One region of the Pseudomonas sp. GL-R-26 genome, then DNA from elsewhere that is predicted to be linked to it. Evidence: riboswitches for the same ligand, from Rfam matches in the RefSeq annotation. Region 1 holds a riboswitch; the other holds the start of a gene.
The links. Region 1 has a riboswitch for cobalamin ahead of cobW (cobalamin biosynthesis protein CobW). Riboswitches for the same ligand answer to the same signal wherever they lie in the genome.

Region 1 (15,305 bases):
TGGGCGATTCGCCGAACACATGCAGGCCGTCGCGGATCTGCGACTCTTTCAAATCGCACAGGTAAGTGTCGAGCCGTGGCAACCAGATCGCCGCGTCGGCATCGCTGTCGAGCTGTTCATCCAGTTGCAGTTCACGGTCGATGTGGGTGTCGCGTACCAGTTGCAAGATATCGCGCTGCAACTCTCGGGCACGACGCGGGTCGAGCAACTGCGCTTCGTAATATTCGTCCGCCAACAGTTCGAGATTACGTAGCGGGCCGTAGGTTTCGGCGCGGGTCAGCGGTGGCATCAGGTGATCGATGATCACGGCCTGGGTGCGCCGCTTGGCCTGGGCGCCCTCGCCCGGGTCGTTGACGATGAACGGATAGATGTTCGGCAGCGGCCCGAGCAAAGCATCTGGCCAGCAATGTTCCGACAGCCCCACGCCCTTGCCCGGCAGCCATTCGAGGTTGCCGTGCTTGCCGACGTGGATCACGCCGTGGGCGCCATACGTGTTGCGCAGCCAGAAGTAGAACGCCAGGTAACCGTGGGGCGGCACCAGGTCCGGGTCGTGATACACCGCGCTCGGGTCGACCTGATAACCCCGGGCCGGCTGAATGCCGACGAAGGTCAAGCCAAAACGCAGGCCGGCGATCATCATCCGTCCGCTGCGGCACATCGGGTCGCTTTCCGGCGCGCCCCAACGTTCGAGCACCGCCGCGCGGTTGGCTTCGGGCAGTGCATTGAACATCACCAGATAGTCATCCATGCCCAGGCTTTGCTGGCACGGACGCTGGTCGAGAGTCTCGAGATCGTTGCTGACGCCGCCCAGCAACTGCTGGATCAACGCGGTGCCGCTGTCCGGTAACTCAGCCGGCAATGGATAACCTTCGGCATGCAGCGCCCGCAGGATATTCAGCGCCGCTGCCGGGGTGTCGAGGCCGACGCCGTTGCCGATGCGGCCGTCGCGGGTCGGGTAATTGGCGAGAATCAAGGCAATGCGTTTTTCAGCATTGGGCACCCGTGCCAGATCGACCCAGCGCCGGGCCAGTTCGGCGACGAAATCCATGCGTTCCGGTTGTGGCCGGTAGCAAACCACATCCGACTGACTGCGCTCACTGCGCCACGCCAGGTCCTTGAAACTGATCGGGCGGCTGATGATGCGTCCGTCCAGCTCCGGCAAGGCAATGTGCATCGCCAGATCCCGAGGGCCAAGCCCCTGTTCGCTGGCGCGCCAGCCGGGTTCGTTATCCTGGGCGCAAATCGCCTGGATCACCGGAATATTGCGGCGAAACGGGCGCAGATGCGGTGCTTCGGGACTGGATTGGGCGAAGCCGGTGGTGTTCAGGATCACCGAGACGCTGGCCTCATCCAGCCAGTCCTCGACCGCGCAAAGACAACCGGGCTCTTTCAGGCTGGCCAGCGCAATCGGCAGCGGATTCAACCCCGCCGCCTGCAAGCGCTGGCAAAAAACATCAATGAACGCGGTGTTCGCCGCCTGCAAATGCGAGCGGTAAAACAGCACCGCCGCCACCGGTTGATCGGCGTGCCAATCGGCTTGCCAGTCGCTCAGTGCGGCGGAGTGTTTGTGCGGATGGTAAATCGCCGTGCGTGGCAGGGTTTGCGGCTCGCCCCAGGTGTAATCACGGGCCAGCCAGCGGTTGGCCAGACAGCGGAAGAAATCGAGGGCGTTGCCCATGCCCCCCTGGCGCAGAAACTGCCAAAGCCGGTCGCGATCCTCGGCGCCGACGGTGCTCAGGTCACTGAGCTCCGGATCCGGGCGATCATCGCCCGGCACCAAAATCACCTGCACGCCGCGCTGCGACAGTTCGACCAGACGCTCGATGCCGTAACGCCAATAGGCGATGCCGCCGTGCAGCGAAATCAGGATCACCCTGGCGTGACGCAGCACTTCATCGACGTACAAATCGACCGAGGCATGGTTCTGCACCTGCATCGGGTTGGCCAGGCGCACGCTCGGGTAATCGTCGGGCAACTGCTGCGCCGCTTCGGCGAGCAGCGCCAGGCTGGAGTCGCCGCTGCACAGGACCACCAGCTCGGCGGGGGTTTGTCCTAGGTCGGCAATGTTGTCATCCGACACGAAACCGCCGGGCTGGGTCCTGAGCAGGTGCATGGCTTACACGCTGAGCGCGGCGCGCAATTGCGCTTCGAGAACAGTGGCGTCCAGTTCCTGGCCGATCAGCACCAGGCGGGTGACTCGCGCTTCTTCGGCGCCCCACTGGCGGTCGAAATGCTTGTCGAAACGCGTGCCCACGCCCTGGATCAGCAGGCGCATCGGTTTGTTCGGGATCGCCGCAAAACCCTTGACCCGCAGGATGCCGTGCTGGACCACCAGTTGGGTCAGCGCATCCAGCAGCAGGCTTTCGTCGGCTTGCGGCAGTTCGATGGAGATCGAATCGAAGGCGTCGTGATCGTGGTCATCATGATCGTCGTCGCCATCGTGATGATGGTCGTGGTGGCTGTGACGGCTGTCGATGTGTTCTTCGGAGCCGGCACCCAGGCCGATCAGCACGTCCAGCGGCAGGCGACCGCTGCTGGCTTCAACGATTTTCACCGCTGGCGGCAATTCCTCGGCGACTTCCAGACGCACGCGGGCCAGGTCCGCCGGGTTGATCAGGTCGGTTTTGTTAAGGATCACCAGGTCAGCGCTGGCCAATTGGTCGGCAAACAGTTCGTGCAGCGGCGATTCGTGGTCCAGGTTCGGGTCTAGTTTGCGCTGAGCGTCGACCTGATCCGGGAACGCAGCGAAGGTGCCGGCGGCCACGGCCGGGCTGTCGACCACAGTGATCACCGCATCCACCGTGCAGGCACTGCGGATTTCCGGCCACTGGAAGGCCTGCACCAGCGGCTTGGGCAGGGCCAGACCGGAGGTTTCGATGAGGATGTGGTCAAGATCGCCGCGACGGGCCACCAGTTCGCGCATCACCGGGAAGAATTCTTCCTGGACGGTGCAGCACAGGCAACCGTTGGCCAGTTCATAGACACGGCCGTTGGCTTCTTCTTCGGTGCAACCGATGGAGCACTGCTTGAGGATTTCGCCGTCAATGCCCAACTCGCCAAATTCGTTGACGATCACCGCGATGCGGCGACCCTGGGCGTTGTCGAGCATGTGCCGCAGCAGCGTGGTTTTACCCGAGCCGAGAAAGCCTGTAACGATGGTGACGGGGAGTTTGGCCAGTGTTTTCATCGGATGCCCTATGGCTAATGTGGCGGGCATACGGGACGACGACCGGCAACGCGGACGCGCATGCCTGAAGAGTTCGCCACCGGATCACCCCGCCCGGTTGAAAGTGAGAATCTGTGACGAGGCAGGTCTCCTGGCTGACGGTGTGCCGGCCTTGAGCCTGGCATTCGCTGCGCCTTCCCGCCGGCCTCATGGATTGAGCCTGCAGTGGCGTGGCAACGAACATCACCGTTCACAGTTGCGGGGGCAGCCGCGGCATCGACCGCGTTCCCTTCTTAGCTTCGACAAACGCCGAAGAACCTCGAAAGCGCAAGGCTACGCATGGTCTTGGGGCGGGTCAATGCTTGCGATCCCTGTGGCGAACCTTAAATGCGAACCCTTGCCAATTGACGCCCAACCCCCGGCCATGCTCTCCTACACACCTTGTTACGGGTGCCCTTCACAGGGTGAAACGGGAAACCGGTGAATCATGTGCTTTACTCTTAAGCCATGTCAGTCCGGTGCTGCCCCCGCAACGGTAAGCGAGCGAAGCATCAGATCCACTGCGCCACTACGGCATGGGAAGGTGACGCTTTCAGGTTCAGGCCCAAGCCTTTGCCCCTCGTGAGCCCGGAGACCGGCCCGCAACACAAAGTGACCAGTACGATCACTGAACCAACAAACCCGCGGTGGGCGGGCGCTGTTCGAAACCTTGCGCGCCTGGTCGTGCGGGTTTTTGCATGCGCTCTTATTCCCCGCTGACAGACCAGAGGGAAACGCCATGTCGATCATCAGCAGCGCCGAACACACAGCCGCGAGCACCACCTCAACCCTGACCCAACGTCTGGCCACCGCCATCTGCGCGTCGATCCTGGGCGCGTGCCTTGTGTATTTTGCCGGTTTCTCGCACATCGAAGCGGTGCACAACGCCGCCCACGATACCCGTCACAGCTCCGCGTTCCCGTGCCATTGAGAGCTGTCGACATGATCAAGCGTATTGCGCAAACCGCAGGTTTCACCGGGCTGCTGGCCGCCCTGTTGCTGACCCTGCTGCAAAGCTTCTGGGTCGCCCCGCTGATTTTGCAGGCCGAGACCTACGAAAAAGCCGAACCGGCCGCTGTTGAAATGCATGAACACGCCGACGGTGCGATGGCTGCCCACACCCACGATGCGCAAGCCTGGGAGCCGGAAGACGGCTGGCAGCGCGTGCTGTCGACCACCGGCGGTAACCTGGTGGTGGCCGTCGGTTTCGCCCTGATGCTGGCCGGCCTGTACACCTTGCGTGCGCCGACCAAAACCTCGCAGGGCCTGCTCTGGGGCCTGGCCGGTTACGCGACCTTCGTGCTCGCACCGACCCTCGGCCTGCCACCGGAACTGCCAGGTACTGCCGCCGCCGATCTGGCACAGCGGCAACTGTGGTGGATCGGTACGGCCGCGTCCACTGCCGTCGGTATCGCCCTGATCGTATTCAGCCGTCACTGGCTGATGAAAGTCCTCGGCGCGGCGATCCTCGCCGTTCCCCATGTGATTGGCGCGCCGCAACCGGAGGTGCATTCGATGCTCGCTCCAGAGGCGCTGGAAGCCCAGTTCAAAATCGCTTCGCAACTGACCAACGTGGCGTTCTGGCTGACCCTGGGCCTGATCAGCGCCTGGTTGTTCCGTCGCAAAAGCGATGGCCAGTACCACGCATGACGGATATCAGCACAGCGCCGACCCTGGTGGTCGGCCTGGGCTGCCAGCGCGGCTGCCCTGTCAGCACGTTGCTGGCGCTGCTCGATCAGGCGCTGGAGGCACACCAGATTGCTCGTCATGAAATCAAGGCGCTGGCCAGCATCGATTCGAAGCGCGACGAACCTGCGTTAATCGAACTGGCTCAGCAGCTTGGCCTGGAATTGATGTATTTCAGCAGTGAACAACTGGCCGTTTATGAACCGCAACTCAGTCATCAATCGCAAATAGCCTTTGAACGCACCGGTTGCTACGGCGTGGCGGAAAGCGCCGCACTGGCCCTGGCCGAACAACTGGCCCAGGCCCCGGCAAAACTGCTGATTCCACGACAAAAATACGCCCAGGCAACCCTGGCATTGGCCGGCGCTGCGTAAAAAACCGATAATCCCCCGCTTTGATCATGAACATTCTTCATCTGAAGCCCTGTTCAGCCCCTTTTTCCCCACAGGAACCGACGATGACCGTCTACTTCATTGGCGCAGGTCCCGGCGACCCCGAACTGATTACCGTCAAGGGCCAGCGGCTGATTCGCAGCTGCCCGGTGATCATTTATGCCGGTTCCCTGGTGCCTGCCGCCGTACTGGAAGGTCACTGTGCCGAACAAGTGGTCAACAGCGCCGAACTGCACCTGGAACAGATCATCGACCTGATCAAGACTGCCCACGCCAAAGGCCAGGATGTGGCCCGGGTGCACTCCGGCGATCCGAGCCTGTATGGCGCCATCGGCGAGCAGATTCGCTATCTGCGTGAGCTGGGCATTGCGTTCGAAATCGTACCCGGCGTGACGGCCACAGCCGCTTGCGCAGCGCTTTTGGGCGCAGAACTGACGCTGCCGGACGTTTCGCAAAGCGTGATCCTGACGCGCTACGCCGACAAGACCGCCATGCCTCCCGGAGAGGAATTCTCCAGCCTGGCGCAGCACGGCGCGACCATGGCGATTCATTTGGGGGTTAATCACCTGGCGAAGATCGTTGAAGAACTGCTACCCCATTACGGCGCCGATTGCCCGATTGCGGTGGTTCACCGTGCGAGCTGGCCGGATCAGGATTGGGTGGTGGGCACGCTTGAGGATATTGCCGGGAAGGTTGAAGCCAAGGGCTTTCGCCGTACGGCGTTGATTCTGGTGGGTCGGGTGCTGGGCAGCGATAACTTCAGCGAGTCGTCACTGTATCGCGCGGGGCATGCGCATCTCTACAGACCCTGAAAGCACCTGTGGCGAGGGAGCTTGCTCCCGCTGGACCGCAAAGCGGTCCCAACATCAGCCAACGCATTCATCACGGGAAAATGCATTGACTGATTTTGTGATGGCTATGCCATCAAGCGGGAGCAAGCTCCCTCGCCACAGCGCCGTTTTTTCGTTTCGCAGCGAACACCTTAGTAGTAGGCGTTTTCTTTCTGCGTGTGGTCGGTCACGTCGCGAACACCTTTCAGCTCCGGGATGCGCTCGAGCAGAGTGCGCTCAATGCCTTCCTTCAGCGTCACGTCGGCCTGGCCGCAGCCCTGGCAACCACCGCCGAACTGCAGGACAGCGATGCCGTCTTCGACCACATCGATCAGGCTGACCTGACCACCGTGGCTGGCCAGCCCCGGGTTGATCTCGGTTTGCAGGTAGTAGTTGATGCGCTCGTTGACCGGGCTGTCGGCGTTGACCATCGGTACCTTGGCGTTTGGCGCCTTGATGGTCAGCTGGCCGCCCATGCGGTCGGTGGCGTAGTCGACAACGGCATCGTCCAGGAAGGCTTCGCTGAAGTGGTCGATGTACGCGGTGAAGCTTTTGAGCCCCAGCGCGGTGTCTTCGGGTTTTTCTTCGCCCGGCTTGCAGTAGGCAATGCAGGTTTCGGCGTACTGGGTGCCAGGCTGGGTGATGAAGACGCGGATGCCGATGCCCGGGGTGTTCTGCTTGGAGAGCAGATCAGCCAGGTAATCGTGGGCGGCGTCAGTGATGGTAATAGCGGTCATGGAAACTCCTCGCAGGCTTGGGCGCAGTTTACGCCAATCAACGCGCCGGACAAAGTCCTAGTATTTTTGTCGGGAAAAGAAACACCAATCACCCTGTGTGAGCGGGCTTTTGTGGCGAGGGGGCTCCACACCCACAGGGGATCTGCGTCCTGTCAGAGGTTCTCGTAGCGGTTCATGTCCAGCACGCCCTCTTCCACCGGATCGTTTTCGTGGATGTAGCGACTCAGGTCATGGAAATAAGGCCAGAATTGCGGATGACTGCGGCGTATGCCCCAACGTTCGACGATTTTCTCGAAGCTGTCGGTATCCTTGGCGCTTTCCATCGCATCCACGAACGCCGGCACTTGCCCGGCCGGGATGTTGAACATGAAGTTCGGGTAGCTGCTCAGCACGCCAGGGAAAATCGTCAGGGTGTCGAGTCCCGGCTGATAGCGCAGCGATTCACCGAGCAAAAACGCCACGTTACTGTGGGCACGGTTACGCAACAGGCTGTAGACCTCACGCTTGCCGCTGCTGGTTTCGATACGCAACATAGTGGCTTCCGGCAACTGATCGATGACCTTCAGCCCGGCGGCCGGACGCGAAGTCAGACGGCTCAGCGCCTGCTCGGCATTTTGCAGGTCCGGATCGATGTTCGGCCGCGAACAGTAAGCGCCGTCGCAGCGATTGATCGGGTCGGGCCTGGCATTAAGGTCGCCGTATCGGGCCAGCAACTGATTGGCAAAGTCACGCTTGGGATCAGCCGGATTGAGTTTCAGCGCGGTCGGCGAGTCGTCATCGATGGTCTCGTAGTCGAGCCACATCTTGAATTTGCCACTGTTCTGATACCAGTCGTCAAGGTAGCCATCCCGAGAATCGGCGGGCATCAGGCGCAGGAAATTCTGCTCGGCGCCGTTGCGGATCAGGTCGAAATACAAGCGCGTCTGGGCTTGGTGGGACAGGTTGCCGAACACATCGAAGTTCACCGCCAGTTGATAGTAGGTGCGCTCCAGCAGCGGATAGTCGAACAGCCATATCGTTTGCGGCACCTCGCCGATCAGGCCTTTGGTCACCGAAGCGCTGTCGAAATGGCGGAAGATACTCAGCAACGCGTTGTCGTTGCCGGCCCACAGGGTCGACCAGCTCGGCGCAGGCTGATCGGCGTAGCTGTCCCGGCGCAAGGCTTCGTATTCATTACGCTTGTCGCGGTAGTCGTGCCACAGGCTCAGGACGCTGCCGACGTCGTCATTCTGCCCCGGCATCGCCAGCAACGGCGTGGCCTGCCCGCGATAGTTCGGATCGGTGACATACAGGTCGTGCTCGGGCGCCTGGAACAGCGCCCAGAAATTATCGCGGATCACGTCCGTGGCGATCTGACCACGACACACCGGCCCACGGATAAAGGTGCGCACAAAGTACTCGGCGTTATCGAGCATGAACTGATAGCGCGCCTGGGCCGGAATCGCTTCGAAAGTGGCAAACGGGTTGGCCCGGCTCTGCGGTCCATAGCCCGGCAATGCGTCGACCTGCCAGTTGCCGCTGTAGAACAGACTCTTGACCCGCGCCAGCTTCGCCGGACTCAGCGGATAGGTGATGTGGGTCTTGTGCACGATCACGCCCTGAACCGGCCACAAGCGATAGTAGAACTGCGTACCCGGATCATCGTTCGGGCGACGGGTGTTGATCAGGTCAATTGGCTGGCCGGTCGGGGTGCGCGAACGCACCCACTGGAAGAAATGCCCAGGCTCGCCGTCCTTGAAGTAGAGATGGGCGAGGAACCAGTGCTCGAACAGCCAGCGCCCCACCAGACTTTCCCGGGCGCCCGGCGAATTGAGCAGGTTTTCCCATTGCACCACCTCCAGGGCTTCCCTGGCACTCGGCGCCAGCGCTTGCTGATCGATCGGCGCGCCTGCCGCCAACCAGCGTTGCAGCGTCTGGTACTGCTGGTCGGTCAGGCCGGTCACTGCCAGTGGCATGCCCTCCTTCGGATGCTTGGCGGCGTAGTCGTCGAACTCCGTGGGCATGGCACACATGTTTTCCCGGTTCAGGCCCAGGACGATGTCTTCCGGCAGCTTCGCGTTGGGTTGCAACGGAGTTTTGTGGCCAAGCTCCAGCATCCGCGCCATCAATGCAGCCTGGCTGCCCTGGGCATCGAGCACCGAATAGAAGCCTTTTTGCTGCCAGGCCTGTTTGCCGGAGGCGTCATAGAACAGTCGGGTCGGCGCAACGGCCTGGCGGCGGTCACCGTCGTAGACCGGGACTTTGGTTGCGCCCCGTGTCGCGCCCTCGCCGCTGCCCAGGTTGAGCTGACAGGCGGCGTCGTTGCAGGCGTGGCAGGCCACGCACTTTTCAGTGAAGATCGGTTGAATGTCGCGGCTGTAAGAAATAGCAGGTGAAATGGCAGTGGAAATCGCCGGGCCTTGCGCCACGGCGCCCCAGCTTAAAAACAGCAGCAATGTGCTGATGACGAAGCGATACGACATGTCCCTGGTCCTGAATCCTGAAAAAACGCCGCGATTCTACCGGTCTGTCATCCTTACCAACATGAACGATATTCATGCAAATTCGAGCCATGCTCCAAAAGCGCACAGGTTTGCTATCATCCCGGCCCTTCGTCATGGCCTTACCGAGTAGTCCAAATGTCCGATCGCAGCGTTCGCCTTCAAGCTCTCAAGCACGCCCTCAAAGAGCGCATCCTGATTCTCGATGGCGGTATGGGCACGATGATCCAGAGCTACAAGCTCGAAGAGCAGGATTACCGTGGCAAACGCTTCGCTGACTGGCCAAGCGATGTCAAAGGCAACAACGACCTGTTGGTACTGACTCGCCCGGATGTGATTGGCGGCATTGAAAAAGCCTACCTGGACGCCGGCGCCGACATTCTGGAAACCAACACCTTCAACGCCACCCAGATCTCCCTGGCTGACTATGGCATGCAAGGCCTGGCGTATGAGTTAAACGTAGAAGGCGCACGCCTGGCGCGCAAGGTTGCCGACGCCAAGACCCTGGAAACCCCGGACCGACCACGCTTCGTCGCCGGCGTGCTCGGTCCTACAAGTCGCACCTGCTCGTTGTCCCCGGACGTGAACAACCCCGGCTACCGCAACGTGACCTTCGATGAACTGGTGGAAAACTACACCGAGTCCACCAAAGGCCTGATCGAAGGCGGTGCCGACCTGATCCTGATCGAAACCATTTTCGACACCCTCAACGCCAAGGCCGCGATCTTCGCCGTACAAGGCGTGTTCGAGGAACTGGGGATCGAGCTGCCGATCATGATTTCCGGCACCATCACCGACGCCTCGGGCCGCACCCTGTCGGGCCAGACCACCGAAGCGTTCTGGAACTCCGTGGCCCACGCCAAGCCGATTTCCGTCGGCCTGAACTGCGCCCTCGGCGCCCGCGAATTGCGCCCGTACCTCGAAGAACTGTCGAACAAGGCAGGCACCCACGTTTCCGCGCACCCGAACGCCGGCCTGCCGAACGAATTCGGTGAGTACGACGAATTGCCGTCGGAAACCGCCAAGGTCATCGAAGAGTTCGCCCAGAGCGGCTTCCTCAACATCGTCGGTGGTTGCTGCGGCACCACGCCGGGCCACATCGAAGCCATCGCCAAGGCCGTGGCCGGTTATGCGCCGCGCGAGATTCCGGACATTCCGAAGGCATGCCGCCTCTCGGGCCTCGAACCGTTCACCATCGATCGCAACTCGCTGTTCGTCAACGTCGGCGAGCGCACCAACATCACCGGTTCCGCCAAGTTCGCCCGTCTGATCCGCGAAGACAACTACACCGAAGCCCTGGAAGTCGCCCTGCAGCAGGTCGAAGCCGGCGCCCAGGTGATCGACATCAACATGGACGAAGGGATGCTCGATTCGAAGAAGGCCATGGTGACTTTCCTCAATCTGATTGCCGGCGAACCGGACATCTCCCGCGTACCGATCATGATCGACTCCTCCAAGTGGGAAGTGATCGAAGCCGGCCTCAAATGCATCCAGGGCAAGGGCATCGTCAACTCGATCAGCATGAAAGAAGGCGTCGAGCAGTTCATCCATCACGCCAAGCTGTGCAAGCGCTACGGCGCCGCCGTGGTGGTGATGGCCTTCGACGAAGCCGGCCAGGCCGACACCGAAGCGCGCAAGAAAGAAATCTGCAAACGTTCCTACGACATTCTGGTCAACGAAGTGGGCTTCCCGCCGGAAGACATCATCTTCGACCCGAACATCTTTGCCGTCGCCACCGGTATCGAAGAACACAACAACTACGCCGTCGATTTCATCAATGCCTGTGCCTACATCCGTGACGAGCTGCCGTATGCGCTGACCTCCGGCGGCGTGTCCAACGTGTCGTTCTCGTTCCGTGGCAACAACCCGGTGCGCGAGGCGATCCACTCGGTATTCCTGCTGTACGCGATCCGTTCCGGCCTGACCATGGGCATCGTCAACGCCGGTCAACTGGAGATCTACGACCAGATCCCTGCAGAACTGCGCGACGCCGTGGAAGACGTGATCCTCAACCGCACACCGGAAGGCACCGACGCCCTTCTCGCCATCGCCGACAAGTACAAGGGCGACGGCAGTGTCAAGGAAGCCGAGACCGAAGAGTGGCGCAACTGGGACGTCAACAAGCGTCTGGAGCACGCTCTGGTCAAAGGCATCACCACCCACATCGTCGAAGACACCGAAGAATCGCGCCAGTCCTTCGCCCGCCCGATCGAAGTGATCGAAGGCCCGCTGATGTCCGGCATGAACATCGTCGGCGACCTGTTCGGCGCCGGCAAAATGTTCCTGCCTCAGGTAGTGAAATCCGCCCGCGTGATGAAACAGGCCGTGGCGCACCTGATCCCGTTCATCGAACTGGAAAAAGGCGACAAACCGCAAGCCAAGGGCAAGATCCTGATGGCCACGGTGAAAGGCGACGTGCACGACATCGGCAAGAACATCGTTGGCGTGGTGCTGGGCTGCAACGGCTATGACATCGTCGACCTCGGCGTGATGGTGCCGGCAGAGAAAATCCTGCAGGTGGCCAAGGAACAGAAGTGCGACATCATCGGCCTGTCCGGCCTGATCACCCCGTCGCTGGACGAGATGGTCCACGTTGCCCGCGAAATGCAGCGCCAGGACTTCCACCTGCCGTTGATGATCGGTGGCGCCACCACCTCCAAGGCGCACACGGCGGTGAAGATCGAGCCCAAGTACAGCAACGATGCGGTGATCTACGTCACCGACGCCTCCCGCGCCGTGGGCGTGGCGACGCAGTTGCTGTCCAAGGAGCTCAAGGCCGGTTTCGTCGAGAAAACCCGCCTGGACTACATCGACGTTCGCGAACGCACCGCCAACCGCAGTGCCCGTACCGAGCGCCTGAGCTATGGCGCGGCCATCGCCAAGAAGCCGCAATTCGACTGGGCGAGCTACACGCCGGTCAAGCCGACCTTCACCGGCACCCGGGTGCTGGACAACATCGACCTCAATGTCCTGGCCGAATACATCGACTGGACGCCGTTCTTCATCTCCTGGGACCTGGCCGGCAAGTTCCCGCGCATCCTCCAGGATGAAGTGGTCGGTGAAGCCGCCACCTCGCTGTACAAAGATGCCCGGGAAATGCTCAGCAAACTGATCGACGAGAAGCTGATCAGCGCCCGCGCGGTGTTCGGTTTCTGGCCGGCCAACCAGGTGCATGACGACGACATCGAGCTCTATGGCGATGACGGCAAGCCGATGGCCAAGCTGCATCACCTGCGCCAGCAGATCATCAAGACCGACGGCAAGCCGAACTTCTCCCTGGCCGACTTCGTCGCGCCCAAGGACAGTGAAGTGACTGACTACGTGGGTGGTTTCATCACCACTGCGGGGATTGGCGCCGAAGAAGTGGCCAAGGCCTACCAGGACGCCGGCGACGATTACAACTCGATCATGGTCAAGGCCCTGGCCGACCGCCTGGCCGAGGCCTGCGCCGAGTGGCTGCACCAGCAGGTGCGTAAAGACTACTGGGGTTATGCCAAGGATGAAACGCTGGATAACGAGGCACTGATCAAGGAGCAGTACAGCGGTATCCGTCCGGCACCGGGCTACCCGGCCTGCCCGGACCACACCGAGAAAGCCCAGCTGTTCGCCCTGCTCGATCCAGAGGCCCAGGAAATGCGCGCAGGCCGCAGCGGTGTGTTCCTCACCGAACACTACGCGATGTTCCCGGCGGCCGCGGTCAGCGGCTGGTACTTCGCTCACCCGCAGGCGCAATACTTTGCCGTGGGCAAGGTCGACAAGGACCAGGTGCAGAGCTACACCTCGCGTAAAAGCCAGGAGTTGAGCGTGACCGAACGCTGGTTGGCGCCGAACCTGGGTTACGACAACTAAACAGCCTTGCCAACCACTGCATTGTGGTTGGCAAGGCCCTCTGTAGGAGCGAGCCTGCTCGCGATAGCGGTCTTTCAGTCAACATCGATGTTGAATGTTATTCCGCAATCGTGAGCAGGCTCGCTCCCACATTAGTTATCCGGCGGCTGATTCAGCTGCTTCTGGCCGAGGTCCCCGGTTGCGGCTCCCCACCCGCGACCTCCTTGCGGGACAACTCGATCATCTTCGCGTTGCGCGCCGCCGCCTGCTCGAACATCTGAGTCAAAAGGGCAGCGTCATCGGCGATATCAACACCGTCATCCTCCCCTGCCTGACTATCCACCTCATCAAGCGCCCTGAACTCTTCAGGGTATTTCTCCTTGAGATAACTCACCCAATAGTCACGCTGGATCAAGTCTTCGAAAAACCCGTCGGACCGCTCCGCATTGACGATTTCCACGCGCGCGTCAGCCAGTTGTTGCCGCGTGACGCCCGAGGCATAGGTCATGTGTTTCGGCTGACCCGGCAGGATCAGGCCGTCATCCCAACCCTCCGTCAGACCGATTCGATAACCCAGGCGCACCTCGGCCTCATCCTCACCGGTATTAGCTGCGGCCTTGGTCGCCAGATCATCGATCTTGTCCAGTCGGAACAACTGCCTGGACAGTTTCAGCAGTGCTTCGCCCTTCACGCTCAAGCCTCCAGGCGGAATGTCGAGCAAGGCATTGTGGGTGAACACTTTGCTTTCCAGCCCGCTGAACGTGAGAATTCGCCCGTCGACACAGGTGCCATGGGTACTCGAACTGGCGAACAGCACTTCCCGAAGTTCGCTGTTGCTGGCCGCGGCTTCCATCACTGTCCAGACCCGTCGCGTCAAATCGGCATTGGCCACCCGAAACTCCTGGGTGTCCTGCAATCGCGAGAGCAAATGAAAGAACGCAGCATTGTCCGGCTCGGCCGCCAGCCGATTCCAGATTTCGCTTTTACCGGCCAGTTCCTCCGGGAGTGTATTGACTAGCCATGGGGTCTTTTGCGCGGAATCAGGCTCAACGTCAGGGAGTTCTTCATCCGACTCGACGCTGTCACTTTCGCCTTCGTCGTGAGCATCATCAAGTAACTCGTCGAGTTCGGCCCGCGAGAGCCCCAGCACGGTGTCGCGTGCTCCCGAGTCACGGTAAGCCCTCAAGCGTTCGAGGCTCTCAAGCGCCAGGTTGTTGTCGCTCAGATCGATGCCGATCATCAGGACATTGTGATTGCCATCCAGAGCCTGCGCTGGAACCGATGTGATGTCGTTACCACTCAGATTCAGGACTCTGAGGTGGGCGGCATCCAGCACGCCGTCCGGCCATTGCGCCAGATTGTTATTGCGCAGATCGAGTGTCACCAATGCTTCGAAAACGTCGAGATCGAAGGACTCCAGTTCGTTGTAGCCCAGGTCAAGCCGGTTCAGGCGTTCCAGATTGCTCAACGAGGCGTACAGGTGTTCGGCATCACTCAGCCGGTTCGAAGACAGTTCCAGTCGCTCGAGCGTACCCATGTGCTGGACCGGCTCGGGTATGGCTTCCAGCCCATTGCCGTTGAGTTCCAGGGTCTTGAGCCGGGTAAAAGCGTTGAGGAATCCGTCGGAGCCTGTCGGGGTCAGCTTTACACCGGTCAGGTTCAACCTGCCGACGTGCTCGAATGTTGCCGGCATCTCTGGAAGATCGCCCAGTTGCAGACCGCTCAGATCCAAAACGGCATTGGCGACGCCCTCCACGCCGGTCAGGCCCTGACGCCAGCATTCGAGGATGCGCAAGGCGCCCAGCCTGCGAATGCTCGAAGACACCATCCAGCCTGTGCCGCGCACGCCCCGTGTAAAGATCCAGCCGTTCAACTGACGCGTAAGCGCTTCGAAGGTCTGTTCCCAACCGGCAAGGCGTTCGCTGATTTGCACCTCGCTCGCCCCGCGCTCGCGCATCTGTTCCAGCGCTTGCAAGGCTTCATCATCCGCCAGTGCCGGCTTCAAACGTTGCAGACGCCTTGTGAAAACCTCGGCCCCTTCTCCCGCCGCAACCTCAGGCAGCGTCAGCAAATGCTGCGCAATGGAAAGCCCACTCTCGGACGGCGGGAAACCAAGCGGTATCGGCTCCATGGCGAACCGTTGCAGG
Region 2 (15,305 bases), on a different contig from region 1:
GTTGGCGTTGATGGTTTTTGGCCTGGGGGCGTTCGCCCTGCTGCAAATGTCGAATATGCGGGCGCAGTCCGATCAAATCGATGACAACTGGCTGCCCAGTGTGATGGCGGTCGGTGATATGAGTCAGGACATGTTGCGGCTGCGGGCATTGACCATGCGTTTGCTGATCAATCGCGATCCACAGGCACAGACGCAGAACGTCGGCAAAATCAACGATCTCAAAAGTGTTCTCGACCAGGCCCAACAACGTTATGACAAGTTGATCGCGCTGCCTGAAGAGCGGGTGTTGTTCGATCGCTTCAAGGCTTCCAAGAGCAAATACCTGCAGTTTCAGAGTCAGGTGATGGCCGAGGCTACCCAGGGACGGGTGGAAGAGGCGGCGGCCATTCTCAATGGCGAGATGAATCCGTTGGCCGATGAGATCACGGTCACGCTCAGGGAGCTGGTCGAACTCAACAGGCACAACGCCAATCTGGCGACTGAAGCGGGACGCCTGGTGTTCAACCAGTCGCGAGTCTGGGTCGGGGTGATGATCGGTGTGACAGCGCTGATCACCATTGGCCTGGCACTGCTGCTGACGCGCAGTATCGTGTTGCCGCTGTCACAGTCTTTGAAAGTGGCCGAGGTGGTCGCCGGTGGCGACCTCACCGCAGCCATCAGCATTACAGGCAAGGACGAACCCGCGCGGCTGCTGCACGCGCTCAAGAGCATGCAACAGAGTTTGCGTGAAACCATTCAACGTATATCCGATTCATCCCGTCAATTGGCCTCGGCTTCGGAGGAGCTCAGTTGCGTCACGGAAGACGCCACCCGTGGCCTGCATCAACAGAGTCTGGAAATCGAGCAGGCCGCCACGGCGGTCAACCAGATGACCGCCGCCGTGGAAGAAGTGGCGAGCAATGCCGCCGCAACGTCGCAAGCTTCCCGCGAGTCCGACCGCATTGCCCAGCACGGTCGCGAACAGGTGCATCAGACGGTGCTGTCGATCGAGTCGCTGGCAGAAGATGTCACCACCAATGTGTCTCAGGTCGAAGACCTGGCGCAGAAGGTGTATGGCATCACTACCGTGCTGGACGTGATTCGCGCGATTGCCGAGCAGACCAATCTACTGGCCTTGAACGCGGCCATCGAAGCCGCGCGGGCCGGGGACGCCGGGCGCGGGTTTGCGGTAGTGGCCGATGAGGTGCGGGCTCTGGCGCATCGCACCCAGCAATCGACCCGGGAAATCGAACAGATGATTACCGGTATCCAGCAGGGCACCGATCTGGCTGTCAGCTCGATGCAGCAAAGCAACACCCGGGCGCGCTCGACACTTGAGGCGGCGAAAGCGGCGGGCGTTGCCCTGGAGGATATCGCCTCGGCATTCACCATGATCAATGAGCGCAACATCGTGATTGCCAGTGCCTCGGAGGAGCAGGCAGCGGTGGCGCGGGAGGTGGATCGCAACTTGATGAATATCCGTGACCTGGCGCAACAGAGCTCGGCCGGGGCAAACCAGACCAGTGCGGCGAGTCAGGAGTTGTCGCGCCTGGCGGTGGACCTGAATACCTTGGTGGCGCGGTTTTCGGTCTGAATGACAGACGAAAAAAAGCCCCGCGACTGCGGGGCTTTTCATATCGATCCGGATCAGCTGCCTTTGACTGACTTGCCGTTGACCGTGCCGTCCAGGAGCATGATGTTGTATTCCTTGCCATCGGTTTCGACTTGTTGCAGGCGGACCAGCAGGTAGTCCCAATCCTTGGCGAACCACATCACGGTGATGCGTTTGTTCTGTGTCGGGTCGCGTACACGTTCAACCTTGATCGCATCGATCTTGCCGGCCTTGGTGTCGACCTTTTCAGCGCCCAGCACGCGGAAGTCATAGGTATCGACTTCACTGCCGTCGACCACCTGATAACTCATGCTTTTTTTGCCGGCGGCGACGTCGTGTTGCAGGGCCAGTTGGTAGCTGGATTTGTCGAGCATACCGCGGTTCAGCGGAACCTTGACCGCGTCGCCGCGATCGGTACCGGTGACCATCTTGGTATTCCAGTCGAAATCCAGATCCGATTTCTTGGCCTTGCCCAAGCCGCCACGTTCAAAGTGGTACGACTCTGGAAGAAGCGTGTCCTTGTCCAGGGTCAGGGTGCTTTCCTCGGACAGGCTGGCGATCATCATCGACGCCTTGAAACTCAGTTTCCATTTGCCGTCGCTGGTTTTTTCGAGGCTGCGCTCGGCAGTGCCGCTCATGGGCAGCTGTTTCCAGTCGGCGGTGTAGCTGGCGGAGAAGGGTTGAAGGTCTGCCGCCTGGGCGAAGGGCAAGGCGAGCAGAGCGCAAGCGAAGAGCAGGGCGCGACGCATAAAATCTCCTAGTTTCGAATCAAGTGGCCGCTGGCCGCGAGTAACTGTCCATCCAGTAAAGCACCTTGCTCGCCGAGGGCCAGACGACCTTCGGCAAACCAGCGTACGGCCATCGGGTAGATCAGGTGTTCCTGAACATGAACCCGCTGCGCCAGACTCTGCGGCGAATCCTGTAACTCTACCGGTATTACAGCCTGTACGACCAGTGGTCCGCCATCGAGTTCCTCGGTGACGAAGTGCACGGAGCAGCCGTGCTCGGTGTCGCCGGCCTCCAGCGCGCGCTCATGAGTGTGTAACCCTTTGTATTTGGGTAGCAGCGAGGGATGGATATTGAGCAGGCGACCCTGATAGTGGCGTACGAAACCGGCGCTGAGAATGCGCATGAATCCGGCCAGTACCACGAGTTTGGGATTGAAGGCGTCGATCAGTTCGATCAATGCGGCATCGAAGGCCTCGCGACCTTCGAAAGCCTTGTGATCAAGGGCGCGGGTGTCGATACCCGCGTCCCTGGCGCGTTGCAGGCCGTAGGCGTCGGCGCGGTTGGAAATCACCGCAGCGATGCGGACCGGGCTGTCGCCGGTCCGCGTGCTGTCAATCAGGGCCTGCAAGTTACTGCCGGTGCCGGACAACAGCACCACCACATCACAGGTCTGAGACATCCGCTCTTGCATTAGTGTGCCTTGAGGTTGTTCAGTACAACCGAAGCCGCGCCTTCGGCAGCGGTGGAGATCTGGCCGATGACCCAAGGCTGCTCGCCAGCTTCGCGCAGAACGTTCAGGGCGGCTTCGACGTGCTCCTGAGCCACGCAGATGACCATGCCCACGCCGCAGTTCAGCACGCGGTGCATTTCGTTTTCGTCAACGTTGCCTTTCTCTTGCAGCCAGTCGAACACTGCCGGGCGGGTCCAGCTTGCCACGTCAACCACGGCTTGAGCGCCTTTTGGCAGCACGCGCGGGATGTTGTCCAGCAGGCCGCCACCGGTGATGTGGGCCATGGCTTTGACCGCGCCGGTTTCCTTGATCAGCTTGAGCAGCGGCTTCACGTAGATACGGGTCGGGGCCATCAGCAGGTCGGTCAGCGGCTTGCCGTCGAGCTGGATGTTCTCGATGTCGGCGCCGGACACTTCGATGATCTTGCGGATCAGCGAGTAGCCGTTGGAGTGCGGGCCGGAGGACGGCAGGGCGAGCAGGGCGTCGCCGGCAGCCACTTTGGAACCGTCGATGATTTCGGACTTTTCTACCACGCCGACGCAGAAACCGGCCAGGTCGTAGTCTTCACCTTCGTACATGCCAGGCATTTCAGCGGTTTCGCCGCCGACCAGGGAGCAGCCGGACAGCTCGCAGCCAGCGCCGATGCCGGTCACCACCTGGGCGGCGGTGTCGACGTTCAGTTTGCCGGTGGCATAGTAGTCGAGGAAGAACAGCGGCTCGGCGCCGCAGACGACCAGGTCGTTGACGCACATGGCAACCAGGTCGATGCCGATGCTGTCGTGCTTGTTCAGGTTCAGTGCCAGGCGCAGCTTGGTGCCGACGCCGTCAGTACCGGAAACCAGCACAGGCTGCTTGTAGCCGGCCGGGATTTCGCAGAGGGCGCCGAAACCGCCCAGGCCGCCCATGACTTCCGGGCGCGCAGTGCGCTTGGCGACGCTCTTGATGCGTTCGACCAATGCTTCACCGGCGTCGATGTCTACACCGGCGTCCTTGTAGCTCAGGGAGGGTTGCTTGCTCATGATCCAGGCCTTTAGGGGGGGATTTCTGGGTAACGACCGAGTCCGTCGGGAGCGCCGAAACTGCGTAGGCGAGAACCATGCGCGCTATTCGGACACTACCCGGCTGTTGCCGGTCTGCGAAGGCGCGCGATTTTATCAGGCTTGAGCCGCAGCGGCCATCCTCAGGCCGACAGCAGGGCCATATACGGTCAAAAAAAACCGTTAATGCGCAGTGTTGGTGGCATCCTGCATGGCTGTATAAGGTATCGCGATTAACCGTCTATCGTTATGACAGTGCGAAAACTTACCCGGAGCGTGTGAATGTTTTGCGTCGGGCAACGGTCACAGTCTTGCTCGATCGTCTTCATGCGGTCTGTTCCAGCCGCTCTTGTCGTCAGGAATCTTCCATGCGTTTTTGTAAATTCTTGCTTGTGAGTTGTTTGTCAGTGGTCAGCCTGGTCAGTCAAGCCGAAACCGTCAAAGGCCTTTACCTGGTGCGCGAGCCGGTGAATGGCCAGTCGCCCGAGGAGCGCGATCAGGCGACTCAGCGTGCGTTGGATACACTGGTTTTGCGCCTGACCGGCGACCCCAAGGCCGCTCAAAGTCCGGGGCTGGCGGCGATTCGCAAAGATCCGCAACAGATCATCAGCCAGTACGGCTTTGAGGCCGGGCCGCCGGAAGTCCTGAAGGTCGATTTCGATCCGGGTACCACCGAGCAGGCCTTGCGCCGCGCCGGCCTGGCCATGTGGGGGGCCAATCGGCCGTCGATCCTCGGCTGGTGGTTGAATGATTCCACCGAAGGTTCAAGCCTGGTGGGCGACGGTCAGGCCAGCGCGGCACCGTTGCGTCGGGCTGCCCAGCACCGTGGCTTGCCATTGCGTTTGCCGTTGGCGGATTTGAATGAGCAGATCGTCGCGACCGCGCCGAATCTGGAGGGCGTAGATCCCGCGCCTTTGCAAGCGGCATCGGAACGCTACAACGCCGACGCCCTGCTCGCGGTACACGCCAAGGAAGAGGGCGGGCAGTGGCAAGCCAAGTGGCAATTGTGGCTGGGGGATAAAAAAGAGGCGGGCAGTGTGCAGGGCGCCGATCAGGCCGCCCTGGCCGATGCGGTGATGCTGGCGGTCAATGAACGCCTGGCGCCGCGGTTTGTCGCCAAACCTGGTGCGTCGAGTGAGCAATTGCTGGAAGTGCAAGGTATGAATCTTGAGCACTACGCGTCACTCGGGCGTTTGCTGGAGCCGTTTGGCGGGCGTGTGCAAAGTGTCGAGGGCGACCGGATTCTCTATCGGGTCAATGGCAGCGTCGATCAACTGCGTGCGCAATTGTCTCTGGCGAGGCTGCAGGAAGCGCCGGCGGGTCAGGCCCCGGCCCCGGTAGCGCCCGTTCAGCCAGCCACTGGCGGCGCGGTACCAGTCGCAGCGCCGGCCCCGACACCGCAACTGCGTTATCGCTGGTAGTTTTTTTTCTTTATATAGAAGCAATGGAGTGGTTCATGGCCGATACGCGGCGTTGGTTCTGGCTCGGTGGGGTGGTCCTGCTGTGTGTGTTTGTCTGGTTGTTGCATCCGATCCTGACGCCGTTCCTGGTGGCGCTGCTGTTGGCCTACCTGTTCGACCCGCTGGTGGATCGGCTGGAGAAGGCAGGCTTGTCCCGAACCTGGGGTGTCGTGGCGGTGTTTACCCTGTTTACATTGATCTTCACCGCGCTGCTGTTGGTGTTGGTGCCGTTGCTCGCCAGGCAGTTGTTTCGTTTGTATGAACTGGCCCCGCAGATGCTCGACTGGCTGCAACACACGGCGTTGCCTTGGGCGCAATCGAAGTTCGGCCTGTCGGACGGTTTCTGGAAGTTCGACAAGCTGAAGGCCGCCATCAGCGAGCATATGAGTCAGACCTCTGATGTTGTCGGCGTGGTGCTGAGCCATGCCACGGCCTCGGGGCTGGCGTTGATCGGCTGGCTGGCGAACCTGGTGCTGATTCCGGTGGTGAGCTTCTACCTGTTGCGGGACTGGGACCTGATGATGGCCAAGGTCCGCAGCCTGCTGCCCCGTGACCGTGAAGCGCGCGCGGTGTCGCTGGCGGGTGAATGCCATGAAGTGCTCGGCGCGTTCGTGCGCGGACAGTTGCTGGTGATGGTGGCCTTGGGTGTGATCTACGCAGCAGGCCTGATGCTGGTCGGGTTGGAACTGGGTCTGCTGATAGGCCTGATTGCCGGCCTGGCGGCGATCGTGCCGTACATGGGGTTTATCATCGGCATTGGCGCGGCGCTCATTGCGGGGCTGTTCCAGTTCGGTGGCGATCTTTACCCGATGCTCGGCATTGTCGCGGTGTTCATGGTCGGCCAGGCGCTGGAGGGTATGGTGCTGACCCCCATGCTGGTCGGTGACCGGATTGGCCTGCACCCGGTGGCGGTGATTTTCTCGATCCTGGCCGGTGGTGAACTGTTTGGCTTTACCGGTGTGTTACTGGCATTGCCGGTCGCCGCGGTGATCATGGTGCTGGTGCGGCATGTGCATGATTTGTATAAGGATTCGGAAATCTACGGAGGAGCCGACGAGCCGCAGATGTAAGGGGCGTCAATGGGCGATGGCAGGCTGCCCCGGTTCGTACCAGGTCAGCCTGCTGGCGTCGCCCGACTGTCACATGCACCGCCAAAGAATCTGCCACAAAACCGGTGCATTAACGCAAACCTTTGATTTTGCTTGTGGTCTGTCGCATTGTGCGGTCCGCTTCACGGGTATAAACTTCGCAAACTTTACACAGAGGCCACTAACGGTTCCTTTGGAACTGTTCAGTCAGCATGAAACCGATTCAGCTGCCCCTAGGTGTGCGTCTGCGTGACGACGCCACCTTTATCAACTACTACCCAGGCGCCAATGCCGCTGCACTCGGCTATGTCGAGCGGCTGTGCGAAGCCGACGCCGGCTGGACCGAAAGCCTGATCTACCTCTGGGGTAAGGACGGGGTCGGGCGTACGCACCTGTTGCAGGCCGCCTGCCTGCGCTTCGAGCAAATGGGGGAGCCTGCGGTGTACCTGCCGTTGGCCGAGCTGCTCGATCGCGGCATTGAAATCCTCGACAACCTCGAACAGTACGAACTGGTCTGCCTGGATGATTTGCAAGTGGTTGCCGGGCGAGCGGACTGGGAAGAGGCGCTGTTCCATCTGTTCAATCGCTTGCGTGACAGCGGTCGACGTTTGCTGATTGCCGCATCGACATCCCCGCGTGAGCTGCCAGTGAAGCTGGCGGATCTCAAATCCCGCCTGACCCTGGCCTTGATCTTCCAGATGCGCCCGCTGTCCGATGAGGACAAATTGCGTGCCCTGCAATTGCGCGCATCTCGTCGCGGCCTGCATCTGACCGATGAAGTCGGGCATTTCATTCTGACTCGCGGTACCCGCAGCATGAGCGCACTTTTCGAGCTGCTCGAGCGTCTCGACCAGGCCTCCCTCCAGGCTCAGCGCAAGCTGACAATCCCGTTTTTGAAAGAAACCCTCGGCTGGTAAACCCGCTGAAACCGGGACTTTTAGCCGGTTCGGCATCTTTCAGGCGCCAGAAATCCCGCTTTCCTGCCAGGTTGCAGGCCGCGTGTATGTTTTAAATGGGCTTAAGCGCTTAGATGTAAACGAGAAACGGATAAGTCACAAAAAGATCGATTGAATTTGCAAATGAGGTTGATAGCGGGCATAGTCTCGGCTTCTTTACAACTTCAGCCACGGTCGTGCCCATGCTAAATCGCTTCGCACCCCTCGTGCCTCTCGCACTCGTTACCCTGTTGTTCGGTTGCGCTGCCCACACTCCAGTGGCCCAGCAAACTCCGCAACAGCAGGTTCAAAACTCGGCCACTGCCCAGTCTTCCGCTCTCTTTCAAGAAGAGCTGGCTACCGAAAAAGAACTCGCAGACTTCGCTGGCGGCAAGTCCTACCAGCTTCCAGTCCTGGCCGACAGCATCCTCGAACGTGGCATGTCCCTGATCGGTACCCGTTACCGTTTCGGCGGTACTTCTGAAGCCGGCTTCGATTGCAGTGGTTTCATTGGTTACCTGTTCCGCGAAGAAGCGGGCATGAACCTGCCACGCTCCACCCGCGAAATGATCAACGTGGACGCTCCGCTGGTCTCGCGCAGCAAGCTTGAGCCGGGCGACCTGCTGTTCTTCGCAACCAACGGTCGTCGTGGTCGCGTCAGTCACGCCGGGATCTACCTGGGCGACAATCAGTTCATCCACTCCAGCAGCCGCCGCAGCGGTGGTGTGCGCATCGATAGTCTGGGCGACAGCTACTGGAGCAAGACCTTCATCGAGGCCAAGCGCGCCCTGGCAATGGCGCCTAACGCGTCGCCAATCGTCACTGCACGAAAATAAGCTGACAATTTGTAGGGCGAACTTAAAGTCTTACTTGAAGTTTGTCGTGTAGCCGCTAGAATCTTGATCTACAAATGATGGCAAACCGCCTGCGTCCAACGCAGGCGGTTTTCTTTTCTGCGCTCCCCGCAGAAAAAGCCGCAGCCAGATCAGGATGTTCTGCTTATGACGACGTCGGCCCGCCTCGCAATCATGTTCTTCGCAGCGCTGCTCAGTGCCTGCGCCAGCCGCACACCGCCGCCTGCGCCGGTGGTTCGCGCTCCTATCGTATTTGGTTCCCCTCAAGCTTTTTCGCCTGAAGCGGAAGACGTGCTGTTTCGCGCGCTCGGATTGGTGGGCACGCCTTATCGCTGGGGTGGCAATACGCCGGATTCCGGATTTGATTGCAGTGGCCTGATCGCTTATGTGTACCGTGATGTCGCCGGTATTGCCTTGCCGCGCACCACTCGCGAGATGATCTCCATGCAAGCGGCGAATGTGGGCAAGGAAGGCCTGCAGACCGGCGACCTGCTTTTCTTCGCCACCAATGGCGGCTCCCAGGTCAGTCATGCCGGCATCTACGTGGGAGAAGGGCGCTTCGTCCACGCGCCGGCCACGGGCGGCACCGTGAAGCTCGACAGCCTGTCCAAGGCGTATTGGCAAAAGGCTTACCTGAGCGCCAAGCGTGTTCTGCAGCCTGAACATTTGGCGCGCAATCCGTAACGTTCGGAGCTGATGGTCATGACGGCTCGCACGCTCAATCTCGACGACGACCTGTACCAATACCTGCTCGATGTTTCCCTGCGCGAAACGCCTCTGCTCAAGCGCTTGCGCGATGAGACCCAGGCGTTGCCGATGGCACGCTGGCAGGTGGCGCCTGAGCAGGGGCAGTTTCTTGCTTTACTGGTGAAACTGACGGGGGCCAGGCGCTTGCTCGAAGTCGGCACCTTTACCGGCTACAGCGCACTGTGCATGGCGGCGGCATTGCCTGCTGAGGGTTCGCTGATTTGCTGTGATATCCCCGGCGACTACAACGCCATCGCGCGGCGCTACTGGCAAGAAGCGGGGCTCGCCGGGCGGATTGACCTGCGACTGGCCCCGGCACTGGAAACCCTCGCCGAGCTTGAGCGACAAGGGCAGGGCGGGCAGTACGACCTGGTTTTCATTGATGCCGACAAGGCCAACTACCCGGCTTATCTGGAACACGCCCTGCAATTGCTGCGGGTCGGTGGGCTGGCGGTGTTCGATAACACCCTGTGGAGCGGGCGCGTGCTTGAGGCCAATCCCGAGAGCGCGGACACCCGGGCGATCCAGGCGCTCAACCAGGCCTTGAAAGTGGATGCGCGGGTGGATCTGTCGTTGTTGCCGTTGGGTGACGGGCTCACACTCTGTCGCAAACGCTGAGCCCCGCTCCCACAGGTCAAGTGACTTACTTGACTGCCGACACCCGCCACACCTTGTTCCCCACATCATCGGCCACCAACAGGTCACCCTGCCGGTCGATCACCACGCCCACCGGGCGGCCCATGGCTTGGTCCTTGTCGTTGAGAAAACCTGTGAGCACTTCAACGGGCTTTCCGACAGGTTTGCCTGCGCTGAACGGTACGAAAATCACTTTGTAGCCACTGCGGGGGTTGCGGTTCCATGAACCGTGCTGCCCGATGAATGCCCCTTGGGTGAACGGCGGCGGCAACTTGCTGTTTTCGGCGAAGGTCAGGCCCAGTGACGCCGTGTGCGGGCCGACGGCGTAGTCCGGAGCGATAGCCTTGGCCACCAGGTCCGGGTTTTGCGGTTCAACGCGAATATCGACATGTTGGCCGTAGTAACTGAACGGCCAGCCATAGAACGCGCCGTCCTTCACCGAGGTGATGTAGTCAGGTACCAGATCGCCGCCGATTTCATCCCGTTCGTTGACCGCGGTCCACAGCGCGCCACTGTGCGGTTCCCAGGCCATGCCGTTGGGGTTGCGCAGACCGGAGGCGAAGATCCGGTGCCGGCCCGTGGCACGGTCCACTTCCCAGATCGCTGCGCGACCTTCTTCCTTGTCCATGCCGTTTTCGGCGACGTTGCTGTTGGAACCCACGGAGACGTACAGCTTGCTGCCGTCCTTGCTGGCAATGACGTTTTTGGTCCAGTGGTGGTTCAGAGGGCCGCCCGGCAGGTCAATCACCTTGATGGCTGGTGACTTGATCTGCGTATCGCCGTTTTCATAATGGAATCGCAGCAGGCTGTCAGTGTCGGCCACGTACAGGTCGTTGCCGACCAGCGTCATGCCGAAGGGGGAATTGAGGTTTTGCAGAAACACTGTGCGGGTTTCCGCGAAGCCATCGTGATCCTTGTCCCGCAGTAACGTGATGCGGTTCGGGCTGGGCACGGTAGAGCCGGCACGCCCCATGACTTTCTTCATGACCCAGCCGCGAATGCCATTGCCGTCTTCGGGTTTGGGTGGCGCGGCGGTTTCCGCCACCAGCACGTCGCCATTGGGCAGCACATAAAGCCAGCGGGGGTGATCCAGGTCTTCGGCAAAAGCAGTCACTTGAGTGCCCGTGGCGGCGACGGGTTTCGCACCTTGTGGCCAGCCGATGGCCGGGGCGATGTTCACGGTCGGAACCAGTGTCTTGTTGGGTTCTGGTAGTTGGGGTGACGGGCCGGTACCGTCGGAGACTTGCAGGCGGGAGGTCTCGCCACAAGCGGCGAGCCCTCCGCAGAGCGCGATAACGAGAGCGAGCGGGGGCGTGCGCATGCTGGTCTTCCCTATGAATGCCTTGTTCTAATCATAGAGAAGCATTGTCGTCCGATGGTTCAACCCTCAGCCGCGAGCTTCCTTGAACAGCACTGCAATGCCGGGGTGATAGTTGCCGGCTTCGTTGCGCAACTTGCGGTAGGCATAAGGGAAATACCAGGCGACAGCGCAGGTGTGTTCCTTTTGCAGGTCGTCGACCATGTCCTGGAGTTCTTCCGGTGTGGCGCCCTGCTGGGCTTTTTGCGGGGCGACGAACAGGCAGCCGAGTTTCAGGTCGCTGGCGTGGCTCAGGCGCTTCGCATCGCTGGCGATGTCGAGCAGGGCCTGGGACAGGTTGAGGCTGTTGACCCGTGGCCAGCGCTGGCTGGTCTGGATGTAGGCGCGGGTTTCGGGGGAGGCCAGGAGCAGGTCGGCGCGGCCGTTGCGTTCGCCTTCTTCGGTCTGCTTGCGGGTGGGCGTCTGTTGCAGCGTGACCATCTCGGCCATCCAGGCGGCGGCAGACAGCAGTCCGAGATTGGCTTTTTCGTCGTGCCAGTACGGCGTGTCGCCATCACCGCGGACGGCGTTGTAACGGTCGATGCATTCGAACCAGTGCTCGAGCACCGGGCGCAGGAATTCCAGCTTTGGATTGCTGATGATCATGCCTTGCATGGGCTCACCCTTGTTGTTGTGTTGTGAGATTGTGGCTCTTTGATATCACTGCTGAGAGCGTGGCACAAGATTGACGTCAGTTTATTGATGGATAGCAGTTATTCGGTCGATGGCCTCCCGGCTTTAATTGACGCTCCACCCCCAACCCTCTAACCTTCGCGGCTTGTTTCAGGTGCTCTGTGGCTTGGGTCGACAGAGTGAAACAGGGAAGCCGGTGAGTGAGTCCTTCTGTTGGTCGAAGGCCCGCAATTCCGGCGCTGCCCCCGCAACGGTAAATGAGTGAAAACTGTGTCTGATGCCACTGTGTCGAATCGATGCGGGAAGGTGCACAGTCTGGCCCTGCGCCACTCATGAGCCCGGAGACCGGCCTGATTCATCCAGCGGCATCACGGTGGGCGATGCCAGGCTTTTTGCCTTCTATTCTTGTGCCTGCCCGCCGTTATTCCTGCCTCAACGGAGAGCTCCCCCATGACTGATACCCCCGATCGTGACGAACGCCACCTGGCGCGCATGCAGCGCAAAAAAGCCGTGATCGACGAGCGCATCGCCAATTCCCCGAACGAGTGTGGCCTGCTGCTGGTGCTGACCGGCAACGGCAAGGGCAAGAGCAGTTCGGCTTTCGGCATGCTCGCCCGCGCCATGGGGCACGGCATGCAATGCGGCGTGGTGCAGTTCATCAAGGGCCGCAATAGCACGGGCGAAGAGTTGTTCTTCCGGCGCTTTCCCGAGCAGGTGCGATTTCACGTGATGGGCGAAGGCTTTACCTGGGAAACCCAGGACCGCCAGCGCGACATCGCCGCCGCTGAAGCCGCCTGGGTGGTGTCGCAGCAATTGCTGCGCGATCCGTCCATCGGCCTGGTGGTGCTCGATGAGCTGAACATCGCCCTCAAGCACGGCTACCTCGATCTCGATCAGGTGCTCAGCGACTTGCAGGCCCGACCGCCGATGCAACACGTGGTGGTCACCGGTCGTGCCGCCAAGCCGGAAATGATCGAGATGGCCGACACCGTCACCGAAATGGGCGTGATCAAACACGCCTTTCAAGCCGGGATCAAAGCGCAGAAAGGCGTCGAATTGTGAGTCAGCCTCGACACTGTCCGGCGGTACTGATTGCCGCGCCGGCTTCCGGTCAGGGCAAGACCACCGTCACCGCGGCGCTGGCCCGATTGCATCGCAATCAGGGGCGCAAGGTCCGTGTGTTCAAGTGCGGCCCCGACTTTCTCGATCCGATGATCCTCGAACGCGCCAGCGGTGCGCCGGTGTATCAACTGGACATGTGGATGGTCGGCGAACAGGAGAGTCGCCGGTTGCTGTGGGAAGCCGCTGCTGAAGCGGATCTGATCTTGATCGAAGGCGTCATGGGACTGTTCGACGGTACGCCGTCGAGCGCCGATCTGGCGCGGCATTTCGGTGTGCCGGTGCTGGGTGTGATCGATGGCACCGCCATGGCCCAGACCTTCGGCGCGCTGGCCCTGGGGCTGGCGCGTTATCAGCCGGATTTGCCGTTCGCCGGCGTGCTGGCCAATCGTGTCGGCACGCTGCGTCACGCGCAACTGCTCGAAGGCAGCCTGACTGAAGGCTTGCGCTGGTACGGCGCGCTGTCCCGGGAAACCGGGATCGAATTGCCGAGCCGGCACCTGGGGCTGGTGCAGGCCAGTGAGTTGAACGATCTCGACCTGCGCCTCGATGCGGCCGCCGATGCCCTGGCCAGCAGTTGCGAGGTCGCACTGCCGCCGGCAGTCGAGTTCGCTGCCCCTGATGTCATCGCAGTCGAACCGCTGCTGGCCGGTGTGCGAATTGCCGTCGCCCGCGATGAAGCCTTTGCGTTCACCTACGGCGCGAGCCTGGATCTGCTGCGGGCGATGGGCGCCGAGTTGTCGTTCTTCTCGCCGATCCGCGACCCAGCGTTGCCGGAGGCGGACAGCCTGTATCTGCCGGGTGGTTACCCGGAGCTGCACCATGTTGCGCTGGCGCAAAACACCGCGATGCTCGACGCAATCCGCGCGCACCACGCCGCCGGCAAGCCATTGCTCGCCGAGTGTGGCGGCATGCTGTATCTGCTCGATTCCCTGACCGACGTCGAGGGCACTCGCGCCGAACTGGTTGGCTTGCTGGCCGGTAATGCGGTGATGCAAAAGCGTCTGGCGGCGCTGGCGTTGCAGGCGGTGGAATTGCCGGAAGGTTCGCTGCGCGGGCACACCTATCACCATTCGCTGACCAGCACTGAACTGGGGCCGATTGCCCGGGGCTTGAGCCCTAACGGCGGGCGCGGAGCGGAGGCGGTCTACCGTGAGGGGCGGATGACTGCCTCGTATGTGCACTTTTATTTTCCGTCGAACCCCTCGGCGATTGCCGCACTGTTTGCGCCGGACCAAAACCCTGTGGGAGCGAGCCTGCTCGCGAAGCGGCCATGAGCGACAACGCATTCTCTGAAGCCGAACGCGCAGCGGTCTATCGCGCCATCGCCGAGCGCCGCGACATGCGCCACTTCAGCGGCGGCACTGTCGAACCCGAATTGCTCCGGCGCCTGCTCGAGGCCGCACACCAGGCACCCAGTGTCGGACTGATGCAGCCCTGGCGCTTCATCCGCATCACTGATCGCGCCTTGCGCGGGCAAATCCAGGCCCTGGTGGAAGAGGAACGCATCCGCACCGCCGAAGCCCTCGGTGAGCGCAGCGATGAGTTCATGAAGCTCAAGGTCGAAGGCATCAACGATTGCGCCGAGGTACTGGTCGCCGCGCTGATGGACGACCGCGAGCAGCATATCTTCGGCCGCCGCACGCTGCCGGAAATGGACATGGCTTCGTTGTCCTGCGCGATCCAGAACCTGTGGCTGGCGTCCCGCGCCGAAGGGCTGGGCATGGGCTGGGTGTCGTTGTTCGAACCACAGGCACTGGCGGACCTGTTGAGGTTGCCGCCGGGAGCCAAGCCGCTCGCCGTGCTGTGCCTCGGACCCGTCAAAGAGTTCTACCCGGCGCCGATGCTGGTGCTCGAAGGCTGGGCACAGGCGCGTCCGCTACATGAATTGCTGTACGAAAATTATTGGGGAGTGAGTCAATGAGTGTGGCGTTGTTGAGTGTCGCCGCGGTTGCGCTGGATGCGCTGCTGGGTGAACCCAAACGCTGGCATCCGCTGGTGGCGTTCGGCCGTTTTGCCGAGCGCATCGAGCAACGTTTCAACGGCGGCGGTCGCGGCTGGCGCAGCCATGGCGTCACCGCGTGGGTGATCGCCGTGTTGCCGCTGACGCTGTTGGCCACGGCATTCTCCTGGGCGCCTTATGTCGGCTGGATCGTCGAGATTATCGCGCTCTATTGCGCCCTCGGCATGCGCAGCCTCGGTGAGCACGTCACGCCTGTGGCCAAGGCCCTGCGCAGTAATGACCTGGAAGCTGCGCGCACGAGGGTGAGCTATCTGGTCAGTCGCCAGACCAGCGAACTGGATGAAACCGAGGTCGCCCGTGCCGCTACCGAGTCGGTGCTGGAGAACGGCAGCGATGCGGTGTTTGCGGCGTTGTTCTGGTTTGCCG

Region 2: linked by a shared signal. The riboswitch ahead of cobO (cob(I)yrinic acid a,c-diamide adenosyltransferase) and the one ahead of cobW (cobalamin biosynthesis protein CobW) in region 1 are both predicted to bind cobalamin.

The regions. Positions count from the first base shown of each region.
Region 1 covers NZ_JAGYGI010000018.1:91,214-106,518, reverse strand. Annotated here, with positions in the region: gene cobN (cobaltochelatase subunit CobN) at 1-2,113, opposite strand, end outside; gene cobW (cobalamin biosynthesis protein CobW) at 2,117-3,187, opposite strand; cobalamin riboswitch at 3,290-3,503, opposite strand; cobalamin riboswitch at 3,598-3,824, shown strand; gene KGA96_RS19440 (CbtB domain-containing protein) at 3,945-4,136, shown strand; gene KGA96_RS19435 (CbtA family protein) at 4,148-4,855, shown strand; gene KGA96_RS19430 (cobalamin biosynthesis protein) at 4,852-5,265, shown strand; gene cobM (precorrin-4 C(11)-methyltransferase) at 5,349-6,095, shown strand; gene nfuA (Fe-S biogenesis protein NfuA) at 6,266-6,850, opposite strand; gene KGA96_RS19415 (fatty acid cis/trans isomerase) at 7,003-9,312, opposite strand; gene metH (methionine synthase) at 9,469-13,179, shown strand; gene KGA96_RS19405 (NEL-type E3 ubiquitin ligase domain-containing protein) at 13,331-15,305, opposite strand, start outside.
Region 2 covers NZ_JAGYGI010000021.1:84,080-99,384, forward strand. Annotated here, with positions in the region: gene KGA96_RS21060 (methyl-accepting chemotaxis protein) at 1-1,573, shown strand, start outside; gene KGA96_RS21065 (DUF3108 domain-containing protein) at 1,627-2,340, opposite strand; gene purN (phosphoribosylglycinamide formyltransferase) at 2,349-2,999, opposite strand; gene purM (phosphoribosylformylglycinamidine cyclo-ligase) at 3,011-4,069, opposite strand; gene KGA96_RS21080 (DUF2066 domain-containing protein) at 4,456-5,508, shown strand; gene KGA96_RS21085 (AI-2E family transporter) at 5,544-6,617, shown strand; gene hda (DnaA regulatory inactivator Hda) at 6,848-7,552, shown strand; gene KGA96_RS21095 (C40 family peptidase) at 7,774-8,406, shown strand; gene KGA96_RS21100 (C40 family peptidase) at 8,572-9,108, shown strand; gene KGA96_RS21105 (O-methyltransferase) at 9,127-9,789, shown strand; gene KGA96_RS21110 (PQQ-dependent sugar dehydrogenase) at 9,815-11,128, opposite strand; gene KGA96_RS21115 (hypothetical protein) at 11,195-11,779, opposite strand; cobalamin riboswitch at 11,933-12,166, shown strand; gene cobO (cob(I)yrinic acid a,c-diamide adenosyltransferase) at 12,248-12,859, shown strand; gene KGA96_RS21125 (cobyrinate a,c-diamide synthase) at 12,856-14,193, shown strand; gene bluB (5,6-dimethylbenzimidazole synthase) at 14,190-14,840, shown strand; partial or broken gene cbiB (adenosylcobinamide-phosphate synthase CbiB) at 14,837-15,305, shown strand, end outside.